Bremerella sp. P1: one gene and its partners. The protein of the gene in region 2 binds, or shares a complex with, the protein of the main gene of each other region. Links are inferred from orthologs where the notes say so. Each region holds a gene or a part of one and is shown on either strand. Other genes may lie near its edges. The genes, in order: accB, accD, PSR63_RS02860 and accC.

Evidence for each region.
Region 1: the proteins of accD (region 2) and accB are in contact, whole or in part, in a solved structure (PDB 8UXZ), measured with the Escherichia coli proteins. The link is inferred for Bremerella sp. P1 from one-to-one orthologs.
Region 3: the proteins of accD (region 2) and PSR63_RS02860 are in contact, whole or in part, in a solved structure (PDB 8UXZ), measured with the Escherichia coli proteins. The link is inferred for Bremerella sp. P1 from one-to-one orthologs.
Region 4: the proteins of accD (region 2) and accC are in contact, whole or in part, in a solved structure (PDB 8UXZ), measured with the Escherichia coli proteins. The link is inferred for Bremerella sp. P1 from one-to-one orthologs.

What each region holds. Positions count from the first base shown.
Region 1 is NZ_CP118164.1:499,007-506,245, reverse strand. The notes cover bases 1-2,811. They hold accB (acetyl-CoA carboxylase biotin carboxyl carrier protein), read right to left. Parts: upstream 1,754-2,811; coding sequence 1,247-1,753; downstream 1-1,246. Other genes in these bases: PSR63_RS02040 (M24 family metallopeptidase), read right to left, coding at 2,492-2,811; PSR63_RS02045 (hypothetical protein), read left to right, coding at 2,042-2,479; accC (acetyl-CoA carboxylase biotin carboxylase subunit), read right to left, coding at 1-1,198. In the rest of the region: more of PSR63_RS02040, read right to left, coding at 2,812-3,598; PSR63_RS02035 (HAD hydrolase-like protein), read right to left, coding at 3,724-4,401; PSR63_RS02030 (S1C family serine protease), read right to left, coding at 4,430-5,635; PSR63_RS02020 (SpoIIE family protein phosphatase), read left to right, coding at 6,018-7,239. UniProt on the Escherichia coli protein: This protein is a component of the acetyl coenzyme A carboxylase complex; first, biotin carboxylase catalyzes the carboxylation of the carrier protein and then the transcarboxylase transfers the carboxyl group to form malonyl-CoA.
Region 2 is NZ_CP118164.1:3,320,992-3,328,389, forward strand. The notes cover bases 2,184-5,153. They hold accD (acetyl-CoA carboxylase, carboxyltransferase subunit beta), read left to right. Parts: upstream 2,184-3,226; coding sequence 3,227-4,081; downstream 4,082-5,153. Other genes in these bases: rpe (ribulose-phosphate 3-epimerase), read left to right, coding at 2,184-2,548; PSR63_RS13955 (histidine phosphatase family protein), read left to right, coding at 2,566-3,153; PSR63_RS13965 (serine/threonine-protein kinase), read left to right, coding at 4,318-5,153. In the rest of the region: PSR63_RS13935 (sugar phosphate isomerase/epimerase family protein), read left to right, coding at 1-289; SMC-Scp complex subunit ScpB, read left to right, coding at 568-1,323; PSR63_RS13945 (hypothetical protein), read left to right, coding at 1,335-1,583; more of rpe, read left to right, coding at 1,853-2,183; more of PSR63_RS13965, read left to right, coding at 5,154-5,196; PSR63_RS13970 (small basic protein), read left to right, coding at 5,354-5,560; PSR63_RS13975 (DUF3891 family protein), read right to left, coding at 5,635-6,396; PSR63_RS13980 (hypothetical protein), read right to left, coding at 6,494-7,398.
Region 3 is NZ_CP118164.1:684,097-691,277, forward strand. What follows is about bases 2,326-5,078. They hold PSR63_RS02860 (acetyl-CoA carboxylase carboxyltransferase subunit alpha), read left to right. Parts: upstream 2,326-3,082; coding sequence 3,083-4,075; downstream 4,076-5,078. Other genes in these bases: PSR63_RS02855 (serine/threonine-protein kinase), read left to right, coding at 2,326-3,026; PSR63_RS02865 (CvpA family protein), read right to left, coding at 4,704-5,078. Outside these bases: tRNA pseudouridine(38-40) synthase TruA, read left to right, coding at 1-746; PSR63_RS02850 (glycosyltransferase family 4 protein), read left to right, coding at 771-1,946; more of PSR63_RS02855, read left to right, coding at 2,094-2,325; more of PSR63_RS02865, read right to left, coding at 5,079-5,627; PSR63_RS02870 (metal-dependent hydrolase), read left to right, coding at 5,855-6,592; dtd (D-aminoacyl-tRNA deacylase), read right to left, coding at 6,637-7,086; PSR63_RS02880 (hypothetical protein), read right to left, coding at 7,086-7,181. UniProt on the Escherichia coli protein: Component of the acetyl coenzyme A carboxylase (ACC) complex. First, biotin carboxylase catalyzes the carboxylation of biotin on its carrier protein (BCCP) and then the CO(2) group is transferred by the carboxyltransferase to acetyl-CoA to form malonyl-CoA.
Region 4 is NZ_CP118164.1:504,355-511,647, reverse strand. Bases 4,429-7,293 are described here. They hold accC (acetyl-CoA carboxylase biotin carboxylase subunit), read right to left. Parts: upstream 6,601-7,293; coding sequence 5,257-6,600; downstream 4,429-5,256. Other genes in these bases: accB (acetyl-CoA carboxylase biotin carboxyl carrier protein), read right to left, coding at 6,649-7,155; PSR63_RS02060 (arylsulfatase B), read right to left, coding at 4,429-5,018. In the rest of the region: PSR63_RS02080 (6-phosphofructokinase), read right to left, coding at 1-547; PSR63_RS02075 (DUF1559 domain-containing protein), read left to right, coding at 1,214-2,191; PSR63_RS02070 (hypothetical protein), read left to right, coding at 2,260-2,460; PSR63_RS02065 (LamG-like jellyroll fold domain-containing protein), read right to left, coding at 2,491-3,357; more of PSR63_RS02060, read right to left, coding at 3,444-4,428. UniProt on the Escherichia coli protein: This protein is a component of the acetyl coenzyme A carboxylase complex; first, biotin carboxylase catalyzes the carboxylation of the carrier protein and then the transcarboxylase transfers the carboxyl group to form malonyl-CoA.

The DNA of each region.
Region 1 (7,239 bases), 2.8 Mb from region 2 along the record:
TGGCTTCTTCACGCGTGTTGCGATGGACGAGCAGCTTGCCGATCATCGAATCGTAATGCGGTGGAACGGTGTAGCCACTGTAAACATGCGAGTCGAATCGCACGCCAGGACCACCGGGGACGATCAACTGGTTGATCTTACCAGGGCATGGCATGAAGTTCTTATCAGCGTCTTCGGCGTTGATACGACATTCGATCGCCGCGCCTTGCAGCTTGATGTCCTCTTGCTTCCAGGGAAGCGGTTCGCCGGAGGCAACGCGGATTTGAGCTTGGATCAGGTCCACGCCGGTGACCATTTCGGTCACGCAGTGTTCGACCTGAATACGAGCATTCACTTCGATGAAGTAGAAGTTTTCGTCCTTGTCGACGATGAACTCGACGGTACCGGCATTCTGGTAGTCGGCCGCCTTGATCATCCGTACGGCAGCCGCACAGATCTCGTCGCGTGTCTTCTGCGAAAGGTTCGGAGCGGGGCTCTCTTCGATCAGCTTCTGGTGGCGACGCTGCGTACTGCATTCACGCTCGAACAGATGGACCGCATTGCCATGATGGTCGGCGATCACCTGAACTTCGACGTGACGCGGATGTTCGACGTACTTTTCGATGTACACGCCGGCGTTACCGAAAGCCGCGCCCGCTTCGGTTTGAGCCTGATTCAGAGCGTTCTTCAGCACCAGGTCGTTGGCTGCCACACGCATACCGCGGCCACCACCACCGGCGGTTGCTTTGATCAGCACGGGAAAGCCAATCTCGTGAGCAATCTTCAGTGCTTCGTCTTCGTCTTCGATCAAGCCGGCCGAACCGGGAACGACAGGCACATTCGCTTCGCGTGCCATGCTACGGGCCGTGTTCTTATCACCCAGCTTGGCCATCGCTTCCGGCGTGGGGCCGATGAAGTCGATGTTGCAGCTACGGCAGATGTCATTGAACTCGGCATTCTCGGCCAGGAAGCCATAACCGGGATGGATCGCTTCGACGTTGCCCACTTCGGCAGCGCTAATGACGCGATCGATCTTCAGGTAGCTTTGGGCACTCTTGGCGGGACCCACGCAATAGGCTTCGTCGGCCAGTTTTAAATAGGCGGCGTCCCGGTCGGCTTCACTGAAGATAGCGACCGTTTCGATGCCCAGTTCTTTACAGGCACGAATGATACGTAGAGCGATCTCGCCACGGTTGGCGATCAGGATGCGGTTGTACATGACGTCTGCTTCCTCGCTATTTGGGCGCGAGGTTAGATGAGGATGGAATTAGCCCTGCGGATCGACCATGAACAGCGGCTGCCCGAATTCAACTGGTTCTTCGTCCTTGACCAGAACCTTGACGACCTTGCCGGAGACTTCGGCTTTGATTTCGTTAAAGACCTTCATCGCTTCGATGATGCAAACAACGGAGTCTTCCGAAATGTGATCGCCAATTCGGGCAAACGATTCGGCATCCGGTTTGGGCTTGGAGTAATAGGTGCCAACCATGGGGCTCTTGATGGCAATCAAGTTGGCATCGGCAGCTTCGCCACCACCTGAGGCTGCAGGAGCCGCAGCAGGGGCAGCTGGTGCCGCAGCAACGGGCATTGGAGCAGCCTGCATGGGTGCCGGAGCAGCATAGATCGGAGCCTGACCACCTCGCTTGAGCGAGATTTTCTGGTCTCCTTCGCGAAGATCAAGTTCGCTCAGGTCGTGCTGCTTCATCAGTTCGACTAGCGAGCGAACCGTCTCGACGTTGAAAACATTGCTAGAAGTCGATTTGGAATCGGACATTCGTTCTCTCCCACGGGATCATCCGCTAGGGGAATATGGTCAAGTTGTATTTTGGCAAAGCTTTACAGCGTAAGGGATAAGGGTAGGTTTCGTCCAGATGGGTAAACGGGGATAAGATTTGACAGACATCTTCAGCATAAGGGAGAATTACCAGCCCTTTAACGGGGATATTGGGCCGGTTACCCAAACCGAACCGGCGGCTTGGTTGGGTTGTGAGCCGACTTTTTTACGCGAACATTGCCACTGTGAACGCTCGAATCGCCGATTTCGCTGAATTGGTTGCCCGTCATGAATGACTTTCATGGGCCAACAGTTGAGGATCTTCAAGGGGCATGGAATTGCGTTAGCTTCGGAGATGACGGGCACAAGGTTCCTTTTTACGTCCCTTGGTTCCGAAAAATACGCATCGAATTTGAAGGCTACTGCTACCAAGCTTTCGACGGGGAAACCTGCCTGGAGCGAGGGCGTTTCGATATCCGGCGTGGCGTCGAGTACTCACTTCTGGATCAATTAATCGAGTTTGGCGAGCACTACGGTCGAGAGCATCACGGCATCATTCGCTGGGTAGGCGACAAGCTGGAACACTTGCAAGGGCACGTCGGCTACCCCCGCCCGGCCGGATTTCCTTACGGAAAAGGCTATAAGTGCCACTATGCGCTGATGAAACGAGCCCCGGCCGTTCAAACCGATCACACTTCAGCCGCTCCGAAGACGTGGCAGGGTTAATGCACGCTTGGTTTAGATCGAAATCGTCGCTTCCTCAAACGACTTCGGGACGCTCGTCAGGACTTCGTGCCCATCTTTGGTGACCAGGATGTCATCTTCAATCCGAACACCGCCAAAGCCTGGGAAGTAAATGCCGGGCTCGACGGTGACGATCATGCCGGGTTCCAGAGGTCGATCGCTCAGCGAGTTCAGACGTGGTGCTTCATGGATGTCCAGGCCGATACCATGCCCTAGCCCATGTCCGAATTGTTTTCCCCAGCCTGCTTTCGCGATGATGCTGCGAGCCGCTTTATCAACGTCGGACATGATGACGCCAGGTTTAATCTTGTCGATCGCGGCCAGCTGGGCTTTCAGGCAAGTCTCGTACATCTTCTTCATCTTGGCCGGGACCTTGCCATAGAAGAGGACACGGGTGAGGTCGCTCTTGTAGAACCGATAGTCGGCTCCCCAGTCGATCAAAACGAAGCTCTCTTCTTCCATTTTGACCATGCCTGGCGTGCCATGGGGACGAGCAGCCCGCGGGCCGACGCCCACGATCGGCGGGAAGCTGGTGCCGCGGCCGCCGTTTCGCTGGATATCGTAGGTTAGCAGTGCTTCCAGTTCTTTCTCGGTCTGATCACCGCGGAGACCTGCTTTCAGGACGGCAAACGCTTTCTCGGCCAGCGAGACAGCATCGCGGGTAAGAGCGATTTCCCCTTTGTCTTTGATAACGCGCAGCTCTTCCACAAGCCCATCGAGCGGTTTGATCTCGACTCGGGGAAGCTTGGCGACCACTTTCTTAAAGAACTGAACGGTCATCGACGAGCTCTCGATACCCAGCTTGCCGATCTTGGCCTTACTGACTGTCTTGGCGACCGAGTCAAGAATCGAGACGCCTTGCTCGCGAACTTCGAGCTTCACATGCGGACATTCTTCTTCGAGTTGCTCGCTATAACGAGGATCACTGAACAGAATCTCTTCCTTGGCGGTCACCAGCAGATAGCTGTCGTCGCCGGTGAAACCTGTCAGGTAGGTCACGTTTTTGAAGTTAGTGACCAACAGGGCTTCGGCCCCGCTTTGCTTGAGTTGGCGACGGAGCTTGCTAACACGGGGATTCGACTTACTACGCGGGGCGGCCATGGATTCTGCTTCAAACTTGTGGGGCAACGTTGTCAGGCTAAGCCCTAATTCTCGGAAAATGAGACGCCTTCGCAAGCATTGTGGATGTAATCTCGAGCGCAGGCAATTAAGTTTCCGACGATTTCTCAGCCGAAGATAAACTGAGTCACCGCATCGGTATCTGCCAGATTCGTGAGCAGAAGATCAGGCTTGGCGGCCTTAAGCTGCTCTTCTGAAAAGACGCCTGTGGCTACGGCAACGGCCTTTGCGCCGATAGCCCGGGCACACTTCACATCATTCGGCGTGTCACCGATGACGTAGATATCGTCCGGTGAAATGGTTTCACCGTGAAATGCCTCGGCGGCCTCAAGTGCGGCTCGTGCGACGTCGTCGCGGTTGGGGTGATGATCGCCGAATCCGCCGAATGCAAAGTACTCGTGAATTCCGTAGTGACCAAGCTTAAGGGCAGCACCTTTTTCGACGTTCCCCGTCAGGAGCCCCAGCAGAACATCATCCCGCTGAGAGAGCTTCGCCAACAGCACGGCGACCCCTTCCAGCACGAGCCCTTGCCGCTGGGGAAGGTTGGTTGCCAGTCCGCTTAAGTATTCATCGAGGAACGTATGCCAGGCTTCTTCGCTGAGTGTCTTGCCGTGCAGTTCGTAGAGTTCGGCGAAAATGCCTCGGTCTGTCTTGCCGCTAACCTGGAAGATATGTTCCAACTGAGTTAGCTCGGCAACTTTCAGAAACGCCTCGATCATGGCATCTTTGCCGGCCATGCCCGTGGTGATGAGGGTTCCATCGATATCGAAGAGACAGACTTTCATGGTGTTCCTTGGCTAAGCGGATTCGGTTCTAGGTCGATTCGGCCAGATCGACATCCAATTCTATTTCACGCTGCTTGTCGGTCATCAGCCCACGGATAACCTTGACGCGCAAAGTATCGCCGACTTTGTGGTCGAACAACTTCTGGACGATATCGCCGAAATTCTTGATCGGCTTATCATCCATTTGAATGATCAAGTCACCCAGCACCACTTGCTGGTCGGCGGAAATAATCGTGGGCTGGAAGCCCGCTTTTTCGGCGGGACTGCCGGGGACGATCTCGGCAACGAGCGCCCCTTCAATGCCCAGACGAGCATTGATTGTCGGTGGTGCTACGCGAACACCCAGGTAAGGACGTTTGATCTGTCCATGTCGAATCAACTCGGTCACTACCGAGTTAACCGTATCGACTGGAATGGCAAAACCGATTCCGGCGTAGGCTCCGCTGGGGCTGTAGATTGCCGAATTCACCCCAATCAGACGCCCACTGCTGTCCAGCAAAGGCCCCCCGCTGTTACCTGGATTAATGGCCGCATCGGTTTGAATCAGGTCGTCGATCTGTCTGCCATCCTCTGCTTCGATCGATCGTCCCAAGCCGCTGATGACCCCGGTGGTGAGTGTATGGTCGAAACCGAATGGGTTGCCGATCGCAAAAACTTTTTGGCCAACCTGAAGATTGGCAGACTCACCAACCTGGATCGGCTGGAAGGCCTCTCCCTGGAAATTGGTTACCTGGAGGACCGCCAGGTCATGTTCCGGGGACGAGCCAACGATGGTGGCCACATAGGTGGAAGCATCGGCGAAGGTCACACGAGCGGTGCCTGAGCCATTGGCGATCGACTTGACGACGTGGTAATTGGTGACGATATGACCCTGTTCGTCCCAGACGAATCCACTCCCCTGCCCTGTGGCCATTTCGGAAACTTTGGCACTTCCGTACATCCGAACCTGCTGCGAGGTCGTGATGAAAACCACCGAGTTGGCAGAATTCTCAAATAATTCGATCGTCGACTTTTCGTCGGCGGCCAGATCCCCCCGGGGGGTGATCGTCCGAGGTTCGGCGTTGGGATTGAGTGAAGGCTTATCGCTGGGCGTGGTCCAGTAGCTAAGGACCCAGGCACCACAAAATGCGGCAACCAGGCAATAAAGAAACAGACGCAAGAAAGCGACCGGGTTCGGCTGCGATGGGGGAGAATTCGCGGCCTCTGGAGGGCCGTTGTGAGGGGTAGGCTCCATGGAAGCACGCGGGGGCTTAGAGGGATCTCAGATCTGCGGAAATCAATTCCGCGCGAAAAATTAGCTCGCAATTCGTGCGAGCCAACAAAGCTGGGGAACTAGGATTTGAACCTAGACTAACAGAGTCAGAATCTGTCGTGCTACCGTTACACTATTCCCCAGTAATTTTGCAGCGATTAAGGTTATGGCCTAAGTCGTCTGGCGTCAAGGGATTCAGGCAGCGAACTATAGTAGTGGCCTCCCTTAATTGGTAGACTATCGCTGCACCCCTTAGAAATGATTCTTACGTTTTCGGACGATAAGACCGTTTCCCTCAAACTTTTCCGAGATGGTGTCCCAGCAATTGGGACCCGGCAACATTGGCGGGAGATCATCGCAAGGCATGTCCAGCTACCTCGTCGCTCTGAATGGCCCAGATTCCGGCAAAAAAATATTCCTCGCTGGTGAGGAATTTACCCTCGGTCGACATCCCGAGTGCGATATCGTTGTGGAAGTTGGTGCCGTCAGTCGGTACCACGCGAAAATAACGCACAACGATCGTGGATTTATCATCGAGGACCTGAAGAGCCGAAACGGGACCTTCGTTAACGATGAGCAAATCGCCCAGCCTCATAAGCTGGAGCATGGCGACACGATCCGCGTTTGCGATATCTCGTTCGAATTCAAGCAAGAAGGGGTCAAGCCAACTCCGAATGAGACCGTTGGCCTGAAGGCCGACGGACCAGGGGCATTCGGTGCCGTCATGGTGGACGATGACGGGGCAACGTCCACGATCATGTCCAAGTTTGAGGTCTCGTCGCAGACGGGCTCCATTCACCTGACGGCCAGTCCGGAAGTCAAGCTGAACGCGTTGCTCGAGATCACGCGTGGTCTGACCGGGACACTCTCGCTCGATGAGGTTCTGCCGAAAGTTCTCGAAGGCCTGTTTCATATCTTCCTGCAAGCCGATCGCGGCTTCATTATCCTGCAGGACGGCTCTGGAAATATGGTCCCCCGCTGGACCAAGGCCCGCAAAGAGAGTGACGAAGAAGAAATTCGCATCAGCCGAACGATCGTCAAGCATGTTATGCAGACGCGCGAAGCCATCCTTTCGGCTGACGCAGCCGCGGACTCTCGCTTCGAGATGAGCCAGAGTATCACGGACTTCAAAATTCGTTCGATCATGTGTGCTCCCCTGGTCAATGCCGACGACGAAGTGATCGGTGTGATCCAGATCGATACGCTCGATCAACGCAAGCGATTCCAGAAGGAAGACCTGGAAGTCGCTGTCAGTGTCGGGATGCAGGCCGCCGCAGCCATCGAACGAGCTCAACTGCACGACCAGGCTATTCGGCAGATCGCCTTCGAACGCGACCTGCACACGGCCAAGCAGGTGCAGATTGGATTTTTGCCGTCCGAACAACCGTCGGTGCCAGGTTACGACTTTTATCACTATTATCTCGCCGCGAATTCAGTCGGCGGCGACTATTACGACTACATTTCCCTTCCCGATGGAGGTACGGCGATTCTCGTAGGGGATGTTGTGGGGCATGGAATCGCAGCCTCGCTGATGATGGCTAAGTTGTCGGCCGAAGCTCGGTATTGCCTGGCTTCGATGTCCGATC
Region 2 (7,398 bases):
ATCGGATATCGCTCAGGCCATTCGCGATTGTTCGGACGTACTGCATCACGTCCACATCTCAGAAAACAACCGTGCCACTCCAGGCAGCGGGCACATCGATTTCGATGTGAATTTCGACACGTTGAAGGAAGTCGGCTACGACGGCTGGATGGTCGTGGAAGCCTTTGGCCTGGCCCTGCCGGAAATCGCCGCCGCTACCAAGATCTGGCGCAAGATGTTCGACACCGAACTGCAACTGGCCAAAGACGGCCTGGCGTTCATGAAGCAGGAAGTTGCCAAACGCTGGTAGTCCGCCGGTTTAATTGATCTGAAGCAGAAGGCCACGTTCGCGTGGCCTTCTTTTTTTGAAGAGATTTAGCCACAGAGGCCACAGAGAGCACCGAGGGGGAAGAATTAAGAAGAGCCACGGATTACACAGATTCCACGGATGAGAGGAGCAACAACAGGTTGCCGTTGTGAGTTGGTCCAGTTTGTTCCCCTTTCCTCGGTGCTCTCTGTGACCTCTGTGGCTAGCTCTTCCTCGGCTTTCATCTTGGTTAAAGCGGGAACGATCGATATAGTTCGGTTATGACGGACGACGAGGAACAGTTCGATCTCTCTGCGATGTTCGCCGACGACGCCGACGACGGTGGGCTTTCGTTGGATCGTTTGTCGGAAACGTACGCCGAGGCCCTGGGCAATCGTCCTGTGCCATTTCAGGAAGAGACTCCACCGGAGTCTGACGAGGAAGCGCCAGACGACGAATCGACCGCTGAAGCCATTTCGCGACTGGCGGATGAAGCAGAAGCGGATGATCCCTGCGAACTGTCTCCCACAACCATTCTAGAAGCGATCTTATTCGTCGGGCACGCGTCGAACGACAAATTGACGGCTGAAAAGGCCGCTTCGGTGATGCGTGGGGTTCAAGCAGACGAAATCGACGATTTGGTTTCGCAGCTTAATCGCAAGTATGAATCTGAAGGTTGCCCCTACGAAATCACGGCGGTTGGCGGAACTTATCGCATGGCCCTCCGTGACGAGTTTCGCCCCTTGCGCGAGAAGTTCTACGGCAAGGTACGTGAGGCCAAGCTCTCGCAGCCGGCGATCGATGTCCTCTCGTTGGTTGCCTACAACCAGGGTGCCACGCGGGAAGAAGTTGATGACATGCGGAACAAGCCGAGCGGGCCAATTCTCACCCAGTTGGTGCGTCGCCGGCTGTTGCGTGTGCAGCCTGACCCGGAAGATAAGCGGCTGAAACGCTACACGACGACTGAACGCTTTCTGCAGTTGTTCGGGCTGACCTCGCTCGATGATCTGCCTCAGCCCCAATCGCTTGATGATTGATTGGAGAGGCCGTGTCGGGCGAACCCGAAGGCGATGAGCCTCAGATTGATGTTGTGCATTCCCAAGAGAAACTCGTCGTTGTCGGACGAGAAGCGATCGCCCAAACACAGGACCTAGGCGACGCGATTCGGTTGCTGTTCTCCCGAGGCATGGGCCTACTTTGGATTTGCCGTGCATTGCAGCCGCATGTGAATGACGAACCGTTAGCGCTAAAACGTCGTGTGCTACAGATTCATCACGAAGTCGATGAGCAGAAGTAGGCACCATGAAATTCGTAGAGATTGCTCGTTTCGAGAAGGTGTCTATCGAAAATAAGGTCGCTGTAAGTCGTTGAATATAGGTGGCTTATGGCGACTGCGGCTTTTGGCAGCTGACGAGCCAAGATCCGCTTGGTACAATGCGTCCCATCGATTTTGAGGGGCACAAGTTGCCCCTAAACTCGCTTCCGCGATACTTAGTGAGTATCGTCAGGCGAAAGCCCAAGTGGTTTTTCTCGGAAGTGATTCATCCCCCCGACGCAAGGTTTGGCATGTCCCGTCGTTCGCATCTCGCGCGACTTCGCCAACAGTCTCCGCTTATTCTGCCATCAGTGCTATCGTGTGACTTTAGCGATATGCGCGGTGAGGTAGAGCGACTGGAAGCTGCTGGCGTGCAAGCACTTCATTTGGACGTGATGGACGGAAATTTCGTCCCCAACATTACTTACGGAATGCCCATTGTGGCAGCATTTCGTAAGTTGACACAACTTCCGCTCGACGTCCATTTGATGATCGAGAATCCGGAGCGTTATATCCGACAGTTCTATGAGGCGGGCGCGGATATCATTACCGTTCACGAGGAAGCGACTGGAATCGACACGGCCAGTGTCCTACAAGAGATCAAGGATATGGGCTGTGGAGCCGGGGTGACCATTAACCCCGATATCCCTGTCGAGCGAGTTCTCCCTTTCGTGGACACAGCCGACTTGATACTAATCATGAGTGTTAATGCAGGTTTTGGCGGTCAAACGTTCAATCCTGTGGCGTTGGAGAAGCTCGAAGCTTTGCGAAAAGTCGGTCCTCCCGAACTTCTGTTGGAAGTCGACGGAGGCGTGAACCTGGAAACGGTTCAGGCATGTACCGAAGCCGGGGCTGACCTCTTGGTAATAGGATCAGCGATTTTCAATCAATCGGATTACGGCGCAGCGATTGACCAACTCTATCGATCTGCCCAAGTTTCGACCTAATTGAGAACAGCTTAGCCATGTTACGAATAGTGCTCGTCCGACCTGGGCAGACCGAATACGACTTTCAGGGTCGCATCCGTAGCCGTCTTGCCGTTCCGCTGACCGAAGAAGGAACACGCCAGGCGTCGGAAATGGTTCAACAGCTTCAGGCCCTGGAGATTCAGGCCATCTACTGTGGCCCTTGCCAGTCATGTCAGCAGACCGCTGAGACGTTCGCCCATGCCCTGGGTAAGCGAATCAAGCAAATGGACTGCCTGGCGAACTTGAACGCCGGACTTTGGCAGGGAAAACTGATCACCGAGGTCAAGCAAAACCAGCCGACCGTCTACCGATTGTGGCAGGAAAACCCAGAGGCGGTCTGTCCCCCCCAAGGGGAGACTTTAGGCGAGGTGCGCTTGCGTGTGCAGAACGCCCTAGACAAGATATGGAAAAAGCATCAAAAAGGTGACGGCAATGTGATTGTAGTCGCCCCAGAACCTCTGGCATCCATCATTCGCAGCGAGATCCTGCAAACCGACTTCGGTGATTTGTGGCAGGCCGAACGTCGATGTGGATGGTGGGAATTGATCCAGTATGAAAAAAACGCAGTCGTCTCGAAAGTCTAAGCCTGGCAAGAAGCAAGTGGCTGAAACTGACGAAACCACCTCTCCGACTACTCCCCTCGTCGAGGCATCCAACATGGCATCCGTTTCCTCGGATATCGCATCTCAAACCGAAGAATCCGGCAAACCTAAGAAACGCGGCGTACCGGAAGGCCTATGGCAACGATGTCCCGGCTGTCAGGCCGCCATCTTCCGTAAGCAAGCCGAACAGCAGTTGGGCGTCTGTCCCGAGTGTGACTATCACTGGACCATTACGGCTCAGCAGCGAATCGAGCAGGTTCTCGATACCGGAACTTTCGAGGAATGGGACACCAACCTCCATTCACTCGATCCGCTGGAATTCAAGGACAAAAAGTCGTACGCCGACCGCCTGGTGGCCGAGCAGAAGCGAACTGGCCTGCGAGAAGCGGCTCTGACCGGCTGCGGCATGATCCGTGCTCGACGTGTCGCCATCGGTGTGACCGACAGTGCGTTCATCATGGGTAGCATGGGAAGCGTCGTCGGCGAAAAGCTGACGCGACTGATCGAGCGTGCGACCGCTCAGGACTTGCCGCTGATCATCATCAGTGGTTCCGGCGGTGGTGCCCGTATGCACGAAGGGATCTTGTCCCTCATGCAGATGGCCAAGACAACCGCGGCGCTGGCCAAGTTCCACGAGGCCGGAGGGCTGTTCATTTCCGTTTTGACCAATCCGACCATGGGTGGCGTGGCTGCCAGCTTCGCATCCTTGGGTGACCTGATCTTCGCCGAACCGAAGGCCTTGGTGGGCTTCGCCGGTCCACGAACGATCAAGGCAACCATTCGCATCGATCTGCCAGAAGGCTTCCAGACCAGCGAATTCCTGCTGGAACACGGCTTTGTGGACCGGATTGTCCCGCGAAACAAGCTGAAGCTCGAAATCGCCCGCGCGATCGACTACTGCGGCAAATAGTCTCAGTCCGCCCTAATCCCACCGGCGACACTCTCACGGATGGTGTGTCTTGTGTCGCTTTGCAGGCCAGCTTAAAGTGGGGGATAGAGGCACCGGAACAGACAGACTAAACCCATCCAAGCGACGTCGATTTTGGCGACTGATGCGCCAATTTTGTCGGACGAAATCCGTTCAGGGGCCTAGATTTGAAGTATCGTTTCAAGTTTGTACCCTGATCGCGCGAGTCGCTTTTCCCGATGAGTCTGCTCAAGAAGTTCACGTCATTCTTCGCCGGCCAACCCAGGCTTGATATCGCCTCGCGATTTTCAATCTTGAAAGAAGCCGTCTCGGGGACGATGAGCGAATTCTACAAGGTCCGCGAGCATTCGACCGGCCGAACGCTCGGGCTCAAGATTCTCGACCTGGAAAAGCAGCAATTCTTCGATTCTCGCTTTCAGGGGCTGAAGCGTCCCAAGGAAGGCGAAATCGCCATGTCGCTCACGCATCCGTGCATTGTGCGGACGCTGGAGCACGGCTTGGTGACCACTGGCCAGCAATACGTGCTGATGGAGTACTTAGAAGGCAAAGGGCTCAATTCGCTGATTGTCGACCGAGATCCGATGCTGGAAGGGAAGCAGCTGGTCTTGCTGCGTCAAATGGCGGACGCCCTGGCCTGCGTCCACGAGGCCGGGTACATCCACCGCGACATTTGCCCTCGAAACTTCATTGCGGCCCCAGATTGCCGCTCGTGCAAGCTCATCGACTTTGGGCTCACGCTGCCCGCCCTGCCGGAGTTCATGGCTCCTGGCAATCGTACGGGGACACCAAACTACATGGCCCCTGAGATCGTTCGTCGCCGACCTACCGACCAACGCGTGGATATCTTTTCTCTGGGCGTAACAGGTTTCCGCCTTTTGGTTTACGAATTGCCATGGGCCAGCGTGGAAGGGACCGGGCGAGATGCTTTGAGCCACGATACCGTCCCACCTGGCAACATCTTTGACCATCGTCCGAAGCTCAATCGGGAATTGGGGGAGCTGATCATGTCGTGCATCGACCGTGATCCCCGCAACCGCCCCGAGACTGCCCGTGACCTGCTTAACGCGTTGCAGAGAATCAAGCGGTTAGACGCTTAGAGGCGGCCCATTTGGTGGGTGAGTTACGCCTTGACGCCCATTCGGCCTCTGGTATCATGATGCGTTTCCCCTCGATCTAAAATTGTCGCCTAGGCGATAGAATACCCGGCGGATTGCCCGTATTCCGCCTGATAACGCATAAATCAGGAGAGTTACCGTGACCATCGATAAGAGCCTTAAGGTTAAGCGGGGTGGTATTTCGACCCGCAGTGTACTGAAGCGTAGCGAACGTATTGCTCAAATGAAGCAGCAAGGTACCTTCAATGACGAGAGCACTTCGCCTATCGGTCTGCCCAAGACCAAGGTCGTGAAGATCTCGATGAAGAAGAAGAAGAAGGTCAAGGAAGAAGACGCGAAGAAGTAGTCGTCTTTCGCGATTCAACGATACAAGCAAAAGCCCTGGCGATTTCGTCAGGGCTTTTTGTTTGGTTGCCGCTGCTACTTGGGGGCGAACCGCCACTCAAGCTGACACCAATCGTTCATTTCGCGCAGGACATCGTCGGTATCAGCGTAGTCGCGATCGGGCACCAAATAGCCCCCCACGGCCACATGCACATGGTCGACGGTCCATGGCCAAGGAGACGTCAGGATGTTGCCATTGGGCTGCGGCTCGACCGTCAGCGGGATTTCGTCAGGGGTTTTCTCGAAGGTGTGAATCTCGCTGCGTTCGTCCAGGCACAGCCACAGGCTGAACCAGTCAAAGAATCGCAACTGCGCGACGGCCAGCTTTTCTTCTTCGTCGGAGCACTGGGGATGACGTTTTTCCCAGTTGTCGCGCCACGTCTCGCATAGTTCTTCGTATTTGTGGATGAAGGTCTGACCTGCTTCGCTTTCGGCCGACTCGCTATGCTCGCGGAGCGTCATGAAGTGTTCGGCAATCAGGTACTGAGCAAACGGGCTGATCCGTGCGGCCCACTCGATCGACTTCGTCCAGATGGCATGCGAGTCAGGTGCCGGGGAGTCGAGAAACGAAACCGGACGCTTGGTCTTGCGATCGATCGGCGGAGACTTGTCGACCGGGATCCAGCCATCGTCGTGATGAAAGATCGCTGGCCAGACCACCTCTGGGTGAACCAAAGGGGCGAACGGCTTGTTGCCCCAGTGCGAAGCAAGATCGCCTGAAAGGGCGGCGTGCACCGACTGTTGTATCAGGAACAACTTGGGTTCACCGTCGGGTAATTTGTAGGGGCGAACAATCACAGCGGGGCCTTTCAGCGGGCAAATAGACCAGCAGAGCACTGTTCAAACGACGAGTCGTGACAGCGCTCTGAGTAATTGTACGCGCCGATCGTCGCGATTAGCGTTTTTCGGCCGATTCGACCTTCGCTGAGATCAGTTCGGGTTCCTCGGCGCCTTCTTCTTTTGGGCTCTCGGCCACGGTCGGCTTGGGGCCTTCCATCAGATCGAATCCGCTCATGAACGAGCGGTCCGTCTGCCCGAACTTCTCGGCCAAGCTGGTCTCGAAGGTGAACACGGTCGAGTAGCGTCGCCCGTTGTCGTCCGAGATCAAGTAATAGATCCAGGTGATTGGCATCTTGTTGGCCGTACCGACGGCGGTCACACGAAGCTCACGAAGACCTTGCGAATTGATTGCCTGCGAGGCATCGACAACTTGGCCCAGGCGTTCCTTCAGGGCTTTCTTGACTTCCGCTTCAAAGCCTTCGAGCGTCATCTGTTCGCCCGCTTTCATGTTGGTCAGGCGATTCACGTTGGCCTGGGCAATCAGTTCACCATCAGCAACCATGCGGAAGACGGTTTGCTTGGGTGTTTCGGCCATGGCATGCCAGCGGCGATCGTGCATCAGGCGAAATCCGCCCTCTTTACCCTCGAAGGCCAGCATCTTGCTGCCGTCGTTGGCCTGCAGATTCAGCTTCGCGAGATTGGTGTCACTAAGCTCTTCGGTGGGCTTGGCTGCTTCAATCTGGGTGCGGACAATCGCGGTGACATCGAAGCCGGGAAGTGCATGGCCAATACTGCGGTCTTCTTTGATAGAAGCCGCAAACCAGGTGATGGCCTGATTCCTGGTGTCCAGGTTCAAACGTCCCTTCAGCTCAATTTCGGTTGCGACGCCTTGGATGGCTCCGGAAACCTTACCTTCGAGCGAGATTTTAGCCACTCCAGACTTGTCCACATCGGTGAGGGTCGCCACCACTTCGTGGTTATTGATGGCATCGATGCCCAAGACTTGAGCGAGTGCTTGGT
Region 3 (7,181 bases), 2.6 Mb from region 2 along the record:
AGCTGACGGTTGCCTACGACGGCACCAACTATCAAGGCTGGCAGCGTCAGCCAACCGGTCCCACCATTCAAGCGGCGCTCGAAGCCGCCATCAATAGCATCGCTCAAGAAGAAGTCCACATCTCAGGCAGTGGACGAACCGATGCCGGCGTGCACGCATGGGGACAGGTCGCCAGCTTTCACACCAAGTCGAAGATGCCGGCGGATGTCTTTCGTAAGGCGCTCAATGCGACGCTCCCTCACGATATTGTCGTGCGGCACGCGTGCGATGTGCCCACCAGCTTTCGGCCCATCAACGATGCCATCTCGAAACGTTATCGTTACGTACTTCAGCCAGGTCGCATCAACGATCCGTTTTCACTCAAGCATGCCTGGTTCGTGAAACGCGTTCTCGATGTGGAAGCAATGCAGCAGGCCGCCCAGGCACTCATTGGCGAACACGACTTCGCCGCGTTCCAAGCGACCGGATCGCCGCGTCAGTCGACGGTTCGTACTATGCTGGATGCCACCGTCAAAGTTCACGACGCCGACGAACGCAAGAAGATCTTCATCGAAGTCGAAGCGACTGGCTTCTTGTACAACATGGTCCGTATCATCGCTGGTACTCTGGTCGATATAGGGCAGGGGAGGCGCACTGCAGATTCGATGGCCGCTACCATCGCTTCGTGCGATCGTCTGCAAGCCGGCATGACGGCTCCGGCGCATGGACTATACTTGCTTGAAGTCCATTATCCTTCGCATCACTAAGTTTCTTAGAAGGCCAATTATCTAATGCGTGTTGCTCATGTGATTACCCGAATGATCATCGGCGGCGCGCAAGAGAATACGCTTTATAACTGCCTGGACCTGGTGAAAGAGTTTGGCGACGACGTTCTGCTGATTACCGGGCCCAGCGAAGGCCCTGAAGGGAATCTGCTCGAGCAAGCGCATGCCCAAGGGGTGCCGATCCAAACGCTGCCCAACCTGGTCCGAAATATTCACCCAGTCACTGACTTCAAAGGCTACCAGGAAGTCAAAGCAGCGATCAAAAAGTTTCAGCCTGACGTCGTGCACACGCACAGCGCGAAGGGGGGCATGCTGGGGAGAAGGGCGGCCACTGCGCTCAAGGTACCAGCCGTCATTCACACCGTTCACGGCGCGCCGTTTCATCCGTATCAGTCGACGCTCGCACGCAAGTTCTTCATTACTTGCGAGCGATACGCGGCGATCCAATGCCATCAGCTGGTCAGCGTCGCCGATGCCATGACCGATCTGCTGGTCGAAGCAAAGGTCGCCCCGCGCGAAAAGTTCGTCACGGTCTACAGCGGCATGGAGGTCGAGCCATTTTTAGAGAGCAGGGGACTCCGCGACGAAACGCGTGACCAACTCGGCATTCAGCCAGACGACGTGGTGATCGGCAAAATCGCTCGTCTGTTCCACCTAAAGGGGCACGAGTACGTAATCGAGGCCGCGAAGGATGTCGTTGCCAAGTGCCCGCAGGCCAAGTTTCTTTTCGTCGGCGATGGGATCCTGCGCGAAAAATTCGAAGGCATGATCGCCGAGGCAGGGCTGACCGATCATTTCATTCTGGTTGGCCTGGTGCCACCGAAAGAGATTCCGAAATACATCTCGGCCATGGACGTTCTCGTGCATACCAGTCTGCGGGAAGGGCTGGCTCGGGCGCTTCCACAGGCCCTGTTGAGCGGCAAGCCGGCGGTCAGTTTTGATATCGACGGGGCACGAGAGGTCGTGTCCACCATGGAGACCGGATTCTTGCTTCCACCAGGGGATACGACGGGGCTGACGTCCGCTTTGATCCAACTGTGCGAAGATCCCGCCCTTCGAGAGAAGCTGGGCGAAGAAGGCCGCAGACGTTGCAGCCAGGTATTCCCGCACCAGGTGATGACCCGCCGACTACGTGAAATCTACCAGGAAGTGCTCCGCCGAAATGGCCGAGAAGTGGCCTAACCTGGGGAAACCATTGCGGTTACGGTAGATGTGCCGCTAGTTCACTCTTTTGAAACCTCGATGATTAGGGTAAGATTAAGAGGATTGTCGATCCGATAGGCTAAGGGAACAAATAGGGGCAAATCCTCCTCACGGATAATCTCATCGGTGTCTACCGCAGGAAGAAACTATATCGGTCCGTACCGCCTGATACGCATGCTGCGCGCAAGTAAGACGTGTCAGGTATGGGAAGCCATTCACGACTTGGACAAACGCAAGGTCGTCATCAAAACGCTTCGCGAGAACTACATTCGCGACAAAGCCGAAATCAACTCGCTGAAACACGAGTTCACAGTCGCCGGCAAGTTTGACCATCCTTTCGTCATTCATGTTTTCGAGTTCGACAACTTCCGCGGTACCGCGTATCTCGTTCTGGAGTTTGCCATCTCGCGAAACATGAAGATGGCCATTCGAGAAGGGGTCGAAGAACTCGCTTATTGGACGCCCAAGATTATTGAAGAGGGTGCCCAGGGCCTCGGCTACATGCACGAACAAGGTTGGGTCCACTGCGACGTGAAGCCCGACAACTTTCTGCTCGACACCGAAGGCAACTTGAAGCTCATCGACTTTTCGATCGCGCAGAAAAAGAAGAGCGGCATCGGCAAGCTCTTCGGCGGCTCGAAAGTCAAAGGCAACGTCCAAGGCACCCGCAGCTATATGTCGCCTGAACAGATACGCGGGGTGGCATTAGACGACCGTGCTGATATCTATAGTTTCGGCTGTACGGTATTTGAACTGATCTGCGGCAAGTTGCCCTATACGGCGACCAGTCCCGATCACTTACTCGATAAACATTTGCGAGCCGGCATCCCGTCACTGCAAGCCGCCAACGACAACGTCACGCCCGAGTTTTCATCACTCGTCGAACGGTTGATGGCGAAGAATCCGAAGCAGCGTCCTGACACCATGAACGATGTCGTGCGACTGCTGAAGAGCACCAAGATTTACAAGATTCCACCCCGCAAGCCAGCCGCACTTCTCGAACGAGAAAAAGCCGGCACGGCCAGCGGAGATGATTCCACCTCGACGTCAGGCGAATAATCCTAGCTTCGCTTAGCGTCCCATCCCATTAATTGCCTGGAGCACTGAAAGCTTTCATGAGCACCTCGATCTATCTCGACTTTGAACAGCCGATCGAAACCCTCGAGAACAAACTGAAAAAGCTTGAGGCCGAGAAGAACGACTCGCCGGAACACCACGACGAGATCCGCAGCGTTCGTAAGCAACTCACCGATACCATTCGTGAGATCTACAGCGACCTCTCGCCATGGCAAACCGTGGAAGTCGCTCGCCATCAAAAGCGACCTCAGTCGGCCGACTACTTGAACCTGGTGTTCGACGAGTTCGTCGAGCTGCATGGTGATCGCAAGTTCGGTGACGACCGCGCACTACGAACGGGCTTCGCCAAACTCGATAAGCACAAAGTCATGTTCCTCGGTCACTTCAAAGGACGCGACTTGAAGGAACGCAGCGAGTGCTACTTCGGTTGTGCCAACCCTGAAGGCTACCGCAAGGCGATCGAAAAGATGGAGCTGGCTGAGAAGTACAACCTTCCGGTCATCGCGTTCATCGACACTCCAGGCGCGTACCCAGGTATCGGCGCCGAAGAACGCGGCCAGGCCATGGCCATTGCCGATGCCATGTTCGCCATGTCGCGATTGAAGACCCCGATCATCTCGGTCGTCATCGGCGAAGGTGGTTCAGGCGGCGCACTGGGCATCGGTGTCGCCGACCGAACGGCCATGCTGCAGCATGCTTACTACTCGGTGATCAGCCCTGAAGGTTGTGCTGGCATTCTGTGGAAGAGCCACGAGTTCAAAGCCAAGGCCGCCGAGGCCCTGAAGTTCACCTCGAAGTACCTTCCCAAGTTCGGCATCGTCGACGACGTGATCGAAGAGCCACTCGGAGGTGCCCACCGTGACCATCACCAAATGGCTGCTCGCTTGAAGATGTACCTAGTCAAAACGGTCAACGAACTAATCGCCAAACCGACCGACGAGCTGGTCGAAGGCCGGTACGATAAGTTCCGCCAGATGGGCATGTTCCTGGAGCGCGAACTGGAGACCACCGAAGGCGAACCAGCGAGCTAAATCGAAGCCATCCCTGGCAACGAAATTCATCACCAGATCAAGCCGCCACGAGGCCATCTCGCGGCGGCTTTTTCGTTTCGAAATTGGGTCCGCTCAGAGAGGCTTTCTGACCGCGTTTGGACCCAGGAGCCGACCATCGATTTGGGATGCGATTAGGAGCGATCCTGGGAGACCAATTTCAGATAATTGGCAATGAAGTTCATGAAAGAGCAGGCACGTGCTCAAAGCATAAATCCGAGACCGCCGGCGAGCGAAATCGAAGCCAACTCTGGCAACGAAATTCATCATCCGAACCGGCCGTCGCGAAGTGATCTCGCGATGGCATTTTCGATTCGAGATCGGACTCGCTCACAGACGCTTTCTGGCGGCGGCTGGACCTGGGAGTCGGCCGTCGATTCCTTAAGCTCTTAGAAGCGATCCTGAGAGATGATCTTCACGCGTCTGGCAATGAAGTTCACAAGAGAGTAGGGCTCAGCGAGACGAACCAGGCGAATACCCCCGTCTCCATAGAACCCCCACTACAACGTCCGATAATGTTTGTTATGTGCGGTTCGAGCCCTATTTTTACAGGGTTTTAGGCATTCCCCGGTTTTGAGCTACTTCTACCCTGACGTTGCTGATTTGCCACTTAGTACCGCGGCTGCGTTGGGTAATATGGCTGGCCGTTCTGCATCGGGTACGGCGTCTGTTGTTGCGGCTGCACGTACTGCGGATAGTAGCTGCCGCCCTGCTGCTGCGGCGAAGGAATGTTCATTTGCGGTGGATAATATCCTGGCTGCTGCGGTGGCTGATACTGGCCGGAATATTGCTGCCAATTCGTCTGCACATTCTGTGGGTTTTCGATCGACTGATTCACGAAATTCTGGAACTGCCCTGCCTGGTTCTGAACCTCGTTTTGGATCTTATTTTGGATCTGGTTCTGCACATTATTCTGGAAGTTCTGGAACTCGGTCTGGAGGTTGAAATTGGCCGGATCGATCGACACTCCATCACCTCCCGAAGAGCCATTTCCCGTGTCGGCAAACCACTCCGGATTCTGGCCGTTCACACGCTGGTTATATCGCTCGATAAATGGCCCCACGACCTCGTTCACTTCGGCCGGCATGACCCCATGCAGATTGTGGATTGTTTTGGTGATGTAGAACCCTGATTTCGACTGCACGATCTGCTGGCGACTTTCATCCTTGGTTAGGGCGACAGCGAACATCGTCACGATGATGCATAGAAGCACACCTTTGACGAAACCAAGTCCGGCACCGATCTGACGGTCCCATCCTTTGAGCTCGAAGTTGTTCAGCGTCTTGTTGATCATCGAGAAGACAACCCAAATGATCAGCGACGTGGCCATGTACAGCCCCAGCATCGCAGCGGTGGTTCCCCAAGGCGGTTGAAGACCTAGCGCGTTGGCGACTGGTTCGCGAAGTTGCATCGAGACGAAATAGCTAGCCACGAGTGATGCAAAGGATGCGACTTGCCAGGCCATGCCTTTGTACAAACCCCACAGGATCGCGCCTGCGAGTATTGCCAGCATGAGGAAATCGTATGCAACCATGTTTCGCTATCCATAGCTCAAGAAAAAACTTCGCCCCAGAAGTCGCACGAGTATACGCACGATGGGCGGAAAGCCGAAGGTCAGTTTCTGGCACTGCTAGCGGGCGAGTGAAAGATGATCTGGAAACCAAACCCACGCTTCAGGTACAAGTGCCGAACTTCCGTCCTGCCGCGCGCGTAGTGCACTGGCAGGGGGGCGCACCAAAATTTTTTTGAGGCAGAGGATCCATGGCCGATTTCAATACGCACATCTCGACCAGCACAGCAGTCGGCGTTGGCGTTGGCATCGCAGGCTACTTCATACTCGATACGCCTGAGCCCAGTCGGATCATCACGTGCATGCTGGGTGCAGGCCTCTGTAGCCTGGCTGGTATCTTGCCTGACTTGGACTCCGGTTCCGGTCGACCACTTCGTGAAACAAGCAACGTGCTGGCAGCGGTCGTTCCCATGCTGATGGTCGATCGCTGGCAACACATGGGGCTCTCGGCCGAAGCGATCGCCCTGGCAGGGGCCTTGGTTTATATCACGATCCGTTTTGGTGTGGCTGAGATCTTCAAACGTTATACCGTGCACCGCGGCATGTGGCACAGCATTCCGGCCGCCGTCTCGTGTGCCCTGTTGGCATTCTTGGTCGTCTCCGGTGAGAACCTCGACGTCCGCATCTTCAAGAGTGCGGCCGTCTTCATCGGCTTCATGGTTCACTTGATCCTCGACGAGATTTGGTCCGTCGAGTGGAAGGGGGCTCGCATTCGATTGAAGAGCTCTTTCGGTACGGCGATCAAGTTCTGGTATGGCAAGAGTCTATGGTCGAATGTATCGACTTATGGCAAGCTCATCGTACTTGTCGTTGCGGCCGTGGGTGACCCACTCCTGATGGAACATTACAAGTTCCATCCATCGCATGACCATGAGCCTGTCCCGACGCAGCAGATTGCCACGGACCCACCACCGACCATTCAACGGTAAGCACTCTCGTGTCCCCTTTCACTCGAAGAGAGAGGGGACACGATCTAAAGAATCTTACTGCTATCGAGCATCACTGTGACCGGTCCATCGTTCACGAGATGGACCTTCATATCGGCTTGAAAAATACCCGTCTCGACCGTCACGCCCTGCTCGCGGATTCGGCTCACGTACGCATCGTACATCGCCGTGGCCTCTTCCGGTTTTGCCGCACTGATAAAACTGGGCCGGCGTCCCTTGCGGCAATCGCCCAGTAGTGTGAATTGGCTGATCGCCAAGATGCTGCCGCCAACGTCCAGCACACTGCGGTTCATCTTGCCATCGTCATCCTCAAAGATCCGCAGGTGAATTGTCTTTTCGACCAGATACTTCAGGTCGGCTTCGGTATCCCCCTGGGCTACCCCGAGAAGAACGACCAGGCCTTGATCGATCTGACCGACAACCTGGCCGTCGACTTTCACGTGGGCTTCCAGAACTCGTTGAATTACGCCTCGCATCAGTGGCGCCCCCCAGCCCCGGTCATCACGGCCATTTGGTATGCCTCGGTCTGGTCGATTGCGTCCGGCACGATCGTCGTCGGTGATAGCAACTG
Region 4 (7,293 bases), 2.8 Mb from region 2 along the record:
CGAACGTGAAGTCGATGCCGTTGTAGTCGTTGTCAATCGTCTTAGGCAGGTGGACGACCGGCATCTTCTTGCTGCCTTCGGGCAGCGTGTCTTGGAACAACTTGAACTTGTTGGCAGTCTTCAGCGTGTCGTCACCACCGATCGAGATCAGGGCGTCGACACCCAGCGAGCAAAGTGCGTCGTACGTGGTTTGGAAGGCCTTGCAGCGTTCCTTGTCCTTCAGGTGATCGGGGTGCGAGATCGCCTTGCCAGGGTTGGCCCGGGCGGTGCCGATCATGATGCCCTGCTTGGCACGGCTGCGGCTGAGGGCCTTGTGGTTGAGGAGCATGTAGTCGCGGTCCTCTTCCATCGGGCGATCAGGACCGAACTGCATCAAGTTCGAGTAGCCGTTCAAGACCCCTACGACCTCGATGCCAGCTCGCAGAAACGAAACGGCCGCAGTCGAAATCACCGCATTCGCAGCGGGTGCTGGACCGCCGGAAAAGAGGATCGCAACACGCTTAAAGTTATGTGCAGGCTGTTCAGGACGGGAAAGGCTGTTGGCCATGGTCAAAATCCATAGGGGAATCGATTGCAGTAAGTTGTCTGAACCGCTGATTTTATGCGTTATGGGGTGGTTTTCAACCTAACCACAATCCAGATGGGGTGCGGTTTCGAGAGTTCGATTACTTTGTGGATTTCGTGGGCGCTACTGCCATGTTAACGGTGTGATCCTTGGCTTTGGCCGCGTCATGACATGGGATGCGATGGGTGGTCCAAGCGAAAAATTTTTTTCCGTGAACTTCAGCCCGGCAGATCACGACGCGTTTCTAACAGGCGATCGAGTGCTGCAAGAAATTGGATTTGTTCCGCATGGTGATGAGCTGGCATTGTCAGCCTCCTGAGTGCGTTACAGCACATAAATAGGGGGTTTGATAGATCATGATATCCGCTTGATATACCGGCAAGCTTGCATGCAAGTTAAGCAAGTTTTCTTACGCAATTGCCACCTCTAGGGAGTAGCTGCTTGGTGCGACTTCCGCACGGGTGAAACCCTCAATTTTTTCAATTGTCTATAGATTTACTTGGTTTAACGTCGGTTGCTGTGGCTCAGCGGAAAAACCTCGCCTGGAAATGGCACACTCGCTGCTTTCTTCATTTGCGTTTTGATCTGTGTTATTCCCGTGGGCAGGAATTGCTCACACCGCAAGTTGTCATTTCAGGAGATGGACGAATGGGTTTGTTATGGATCAGAAGACGGGCATTCACCCTCGTCGAGCTCTTGGTGGTTATTGCCATTATTGGTGTATTGATTGCTTTGCTTTTGCCGGCGGTCCAACAGGCACGCGAGGCCGCGCGTCGATCGGAGTGCTCGAATAACCTCAAGCAGTTTGGGCTGGCCCTGCACAACTTTGAAAGCGCTCATCAGGAAATCCCGGGCGGCGAATACTCTGCGGTGGCGTACTTCTCGCCCCATGCGATGTTGTTGGGGTTCATGGAGCAAACGGCCATCGCCGATCAGGCTGACCTGACCCTGGGAGTGTTCACCGAACCGAACTTCACGTTGAGTATGAATCAGCCGCCTGGGTTTGCGTGTCCGAGCGATCCATTTCCGGCCGAAGGAGTTGGCCAGGGAGCCACCAGTTATCACTGCAATTGGGGAAGCTGGGTCCACTTCAATGGTTGGGATGGTGTCTTTGGTCCTCAAGCGGACGGCGAAGGTGGGTCCTCGGTAAAGCGGCTTCCACCGTTAACGTTTGGAAAGATCGTCGATGGCTTAAGTAATACGGCAGCCTTTGCAGAGGTAGTGATTGGGGCAAATACGTCAGGTGGGCCGAAGAACCGCTTCGATGCCTTCGAGATCAGCATGCCATCGGCAATGGACTTTGCTGGTGCTCGTGATGAAATGATGCAACTCGATTGGGAACCGCTCAACATTCCATGGTCCGGAGACTGGCGCTATCGTGGAATTCCTTGGATGGAAGGTTCCGTCTGGCGAACTGGCTACAACCATATTTTGCCACCAAATCAGCCAGCGTTCGTACCAGGCGACTTTAACAAGATCGTGTCACCGGCGAGTAGCTATCATCCCGGCGGCGCACTGGCCGTGCTGTGTGACGGAAGTGTGCAGTTCTTTCCGGAAACCATCGACGGAGATGCGTGGAAAGCGTATGGCACTCGTGATGGTAAGGACATCAACACGCAAAACTGATCGGCCAACGAGAACTCGCTGATCGAACCCTCCTGCCTATAATCTTCACTCCAGAAAGTTGTCTCCACATGTTCACCAATCCGCGCTTCGTTGCAGACCGTTTGAAAAAGTCGCTCGTCCCCCTGGGGTTGATTGCCATCATTTCCTGCACGGCTTTGGCCGGCTGCGGTAAGCCGGTGGCGCAGCAGAAGGATATGACGCCCGAGTCGAAAGAGGAACTTCGCGCCCAACTCCAACAGCGCGCTGCCCGCGAGCAAGAAGGTTTGTAACCAACTCTCAACTTGGAAGTCGCCTACAACTTACCGGTTGCCTAGCGTTGCTTCGTGGATCGCTTCCAACTCATCGGCGGACAAGGCTCTCTTGTAGACGGCTAGTCCGCCGAGCTTTCCGCCAAAGCCTTGCTTGCGAATTGGTTTCTCGGCCTCTGGGTAGTGAGGCCAATTCGGTAGGCATTGGCGAGCGACCGTGAAATCGGCTCCGTCTTCACCGCCATCAAAGATGGGCTTGTTCCACGGAAATGGATTGTAGCCTGGGTGTTCGTCCAGCTTGCCGTTGACGTAGACGCGAAGGAACTCGTGATCGTAGGTGTAGGCGATCATAGTCCACTCGCTTTTGGGAAGTTTCAATTTTCCGGAAGCATAGGAAAAGCAAAAGGGCTTGCCGGGCGTCGCACCACCGACATCTGAGGCATAGCCATGCGTTTGGTGCTTGGCGGGAATGCGGTCCATCGTTTCGAAATTGGTTTGGCTGGCAGCGCAAGTGAACAAAGCGTATTGCCGCTTCGCGTCGCGTTCATTCCACATCCCAGCAATGTACTGCCAGTTGGCTTCACTTTCGCGCTGAATCCAAGCGACGATCGTAACTTCGTCTTTGCCGCGAAAGTTTAACGCGGGACAATCTTCCCGCGGCAGTAATAGCCATTGCCCCTGGCGAATCTTCAAGCTCGAGCCAAAGATCCCTTCCTCGGCTTGTTGGATGGGGCCGTTCTGGGGTTTCAATGCATAAGCATTTGGCCCACTGCTGACGTAACCCTTGTCGGTCGGTTTCTGGAAGTCCCAAAAGCAGATCAGTCCTGGCCGCTGCACGACAGAGGAAGAGACCTCCTGGGCATAGGAGACAGAAGCGAAACCAAGTAATGCGACAAGCGCAAAGAGACGATGCAGCATGGAGGAACTCGGGACGAAGTTAGTTTGGGTGAGCAGGCTATCTTGCAATTTGCAGATTGTAACCTGCACGCCGATGGGACTTCCACCTACTTCACAACTTCATCGCGCAGACCATCCATCTTGCTCGCTTCGGCTCCTTGCGGCGCTTTGGGCCAAGGAGTTTCGCCTGGAGCCCACTCTTTCGGCTGTGTCGCGCGGACGGCATCGACCTTCTCGATCAGCCATTGCGGTACATCGTCTTGCTCATTGGCGCCATAAACATAAGGGAGCGGCGGGTCCATCAGCAGCGGTTTGTCGCCAAGCGGTGGGCGTTCCTTGCCGACGACATCCAGTCGTTCGCTAAGCTCTGCCACGAGTCGCGGATGCTTGATGGCAACATTGGTTTGCTCGGAAGGATCGTCGTGAATGTTGAACAGCATTTCTCCCATCAGCTTGAAGTCACCACGTCGAATCGTCGGCAATCGTACGCTGCCAGCGACGTCGTAAATGATCTCGTTACGCGGGCTCTTCTCGCCAGAGAAGAACGCCCCGGTCATGTCCAGTCCGTCGATCGGGCGTTCTTGTTTGTGGTTGCCGCCGGCCAGGGTAATGAAGGTTGGGAAGAAGTCCGCAATAAAAACCAGGCCATCTTTGGCAGTGCCAGGAGCGATATGACCAGGCCACCGAATCACACATGGCTGGCGAACGCCTCCTTCGAAGGTCGTGTTCTTGGTGCCGCGAAACGGCTTGCTCATTTCTTCCAGCACGGGGCCATTGTCGTTGGCGAAAACAAAGAGCGTGTTTTCCTTGAAGCCGTTCTTCTCAATGGCCTGTTCGATGCGTCCCACGGCTTTATCAAGACTTTCGAGCATCGCATCGCGAATCGCCAGGGGATAATTCGGATCGCCTTCAAATCCAGGGGGCGGATTCAGTGGGCCATGCACGGCGTTGAACGCGACGTACATGAAGAATGGTTCGTCGTTACCCTTGCGAGATTCGATCAGTCGAACGGTTTCGTCCGCGATCAAATCTGTGGCGTAGCCCTCTTCGTCGACCGGTTGCTGATTGCGATGCCAGTCGTACACGGCATAGCGGGCCGGTGCGTTATGCACGATCGTCTTGGTGTAGTAGTCGATGCCCCAGGCATAGTGCCCGTACTGATAGTCGAAGCCCTGCCCCATCGGAAGATGCTCCGGTAGCCATTCTCCCAGGTGCCACTTGCCCAGCAGGGCCGTGAAGTAGCCAGCTTCCTGCAAAGCTTCAGCAATGGTGCGTTCGTTGGTGTCGAGGGCATGAATCCGCCGGGTTGGTTCACCACTCTTGGTATGGGCCAGTTCGAGCCCCAGCTTGGCCAGATAGCTTGGCTTGCCGAAGTCTTCGGTGCGCCAGTCGCTCCAGGTCCGAAATGCGTATCGGCCGGTAAGAAACGCCGATCGCGTCGGAGCACACACACTGTGCGTGTAGAACTCGTTGAGTCGCATCCCTTCGGCGGCCAGCTTGTCCATATTGGGCGTTAGCGAGGCCTCTTCAGGATGATTGAAACCAGGCTGATTCCAGCCCATATCGTCGGCCAGCACGAAAATGATATTGGGCCGGCTACCTGGGGCATCGGCCAGTGCGGTGCTCGCAAACGGGAACAGGGAACAAGCGGCGATCAGCACGAAAAGTGGACGAGAGATCATCAGCAGCACCAAATCTTGGCTAGACGGGGTGGGTGGTGGGCGAGCCTACTATTTTCGCAGGTTAGGTACGAAATTGAAGGCAAAACTCGCGGTGTCGTAGAGAATTACCGCTGCCGGAAGCGTTTGTTACAACCAAACGCCATTTTGGTAGAAATGCGACAGCCGTTGTTGCGAAAGCTTTGTCAACGCTGGCCGTCAAATAGCGCGACTTGTCGTTTCAAGCCGCGCTTTGAGGTGATTAAGAGAACCAGGTTCGTTCGACAAACGTGGTGTCGATCTTTCCTTCTGCAAACGCAGAGTGGTTCAGCACCTTCTTGTGGAAGTTTGCCGTAGTGGTGATGCCGTCAGTGCGGATCTCGTCGAGTGCACGCAGCATGCAGCGAATGGCTTCTTCACGCGTGTTGCGATGGACGAGCAGCTTGCCGATCATCGAATCGTAATGCGGTGGAACGGTGTAGCCACTGTAAACATGCGAGTCGAATCGCACGCCAGGACCACCGGGGACGATCAACTGGTTGATCTTACCAGGGCATGGCATGAAGTTCTTATCAGCGTCTTCGGCGTTGATACGACATTCGATCGCCGCGCCTTGCAGCTTGATGTCCTCTTGCTTCCAGGGAAGCGGTTCGCCGGAGGCAACGCGGATTTGAGCTTGGATCAGGTCCACGCCGGTGACCATTTCGGTCACGCAGTGTTCGACCTGAATACGAGCATTCACTTCGATGAAGTAGAAGTTTTCGTCCTTGTCGACGATGAACTCGACGGTACCGGCATTCTGGTAGTCGGCCGCCTTGATCATCCGTACGGCAGCCGCACAGATCTCGTCGCGTGTCTTCTGCGAAAGGTTCGGAGCGGGGCTCTCTTCGATCAGCTTCTGGTGGCGACGCTGCGTACTGCATTCACGCTCGAACAGATGGACCGCATTGCCATGATGGTCGGCGATCACCTGAACTTCGACGTGACGCGGATGTTCGACGTACTTTTCGATGTACACGCCGGCGTTACCGAAAGCCGCGCCCGCTTCGGTTTGAGCCTGATTCAGAGCGTTCTTCAGCACCAGGTCGTTGGCTGCCACACGCATACCGCGGCCACCACCACCGGCGGTTGCTTTGATCAGCACGGGAAAGCCAATCTCGTGAGCAATCTTCAGTGCTTCGTCTTCGTCTTCGATCAAGCCGGCCGAACCGGGAACGACAGGCACATTCGCTTCGCGTGCCATGCTACGGGCCGTGTTCTTATCACCCAGCTTGGCCATCGCTTCCGGCGTGGGGCCGATGAAGTCGATGTTGCAGCTACGGCAGATGTCATTGAACTCGGCATTCTCGGCCAGGAAGCCATAACCGGGATGGATCGCTTCGACGTTGCCCACTTCGGCAGCGCTAATGACGCGATCGATCTTCAGGTAGCTTTGGGCACTCTTGGCGGGACCCACGCAATAGGCTTCGTCGGCCAGTTTTAAATAGGCGGCGTCCCGGTCGGCTTCACTGAAGATAGCGACCGTTTCGATGCCCAGTTCTTTACAGGCACGAATGATACGTAGAGCGATCTCGCCACGGTTGGCGATCAGGATGCGGTTGTACATGACGTCTGCTTCCTCGCTATTTGGGCGCGAGGTTAGATGAGGATGGAATTAGCCCTGCGGATCGACCATGAACAGCGGCTGCCCGAATTCAACTGGTTCTTCGTCCTTGACCAGAACCTTGACGACCTTGCCGGAGACTTCGGCTTTGATTTCGTTAAAGACCTTCATCGCTTCGATGATGCAAACAACGGAGTCTTCCGAAATGTGATCGCCAATTCGGGCAAACGATTCGGCATCCGGTTTGGGCTTGGAGTAATAGGTGCCAACCATGGGGCTCTTGATGGCAATCAAGTTGGCATCGGCAGCTTCGCCACCACCTGAGGCTGCAGGAGCCGCAGCAGGGGCAGCTGGTGCCGCAGCAACGGGCATTGGAGCAGCCTGCATGGGTGCCGGAGCAGCATAGATCGGAGCCTGACCACCTCGCTTGAGCGAGATTTTCTGGTCTCCTTCGCGAAGATCAAGTTCGCTCAGGTCGTGCTGCTTCATCAGTTCGACTAGCGAGCGAACCGTCTCGACGTTGAAAACATTGCTAGAAGTCGATTTGGAATCGGACATTCGTTCTCTCCCACGGGATCATCCGCTAGGGGAATATGGTCAAGTTGTATTTTGGCAAAGCTTTACAGCGTAAGGGATAAGGGTAGGTTTCGTCCAGATGGGTAAACGGGGATAAGATTTGACAGACATCTTCAGCAT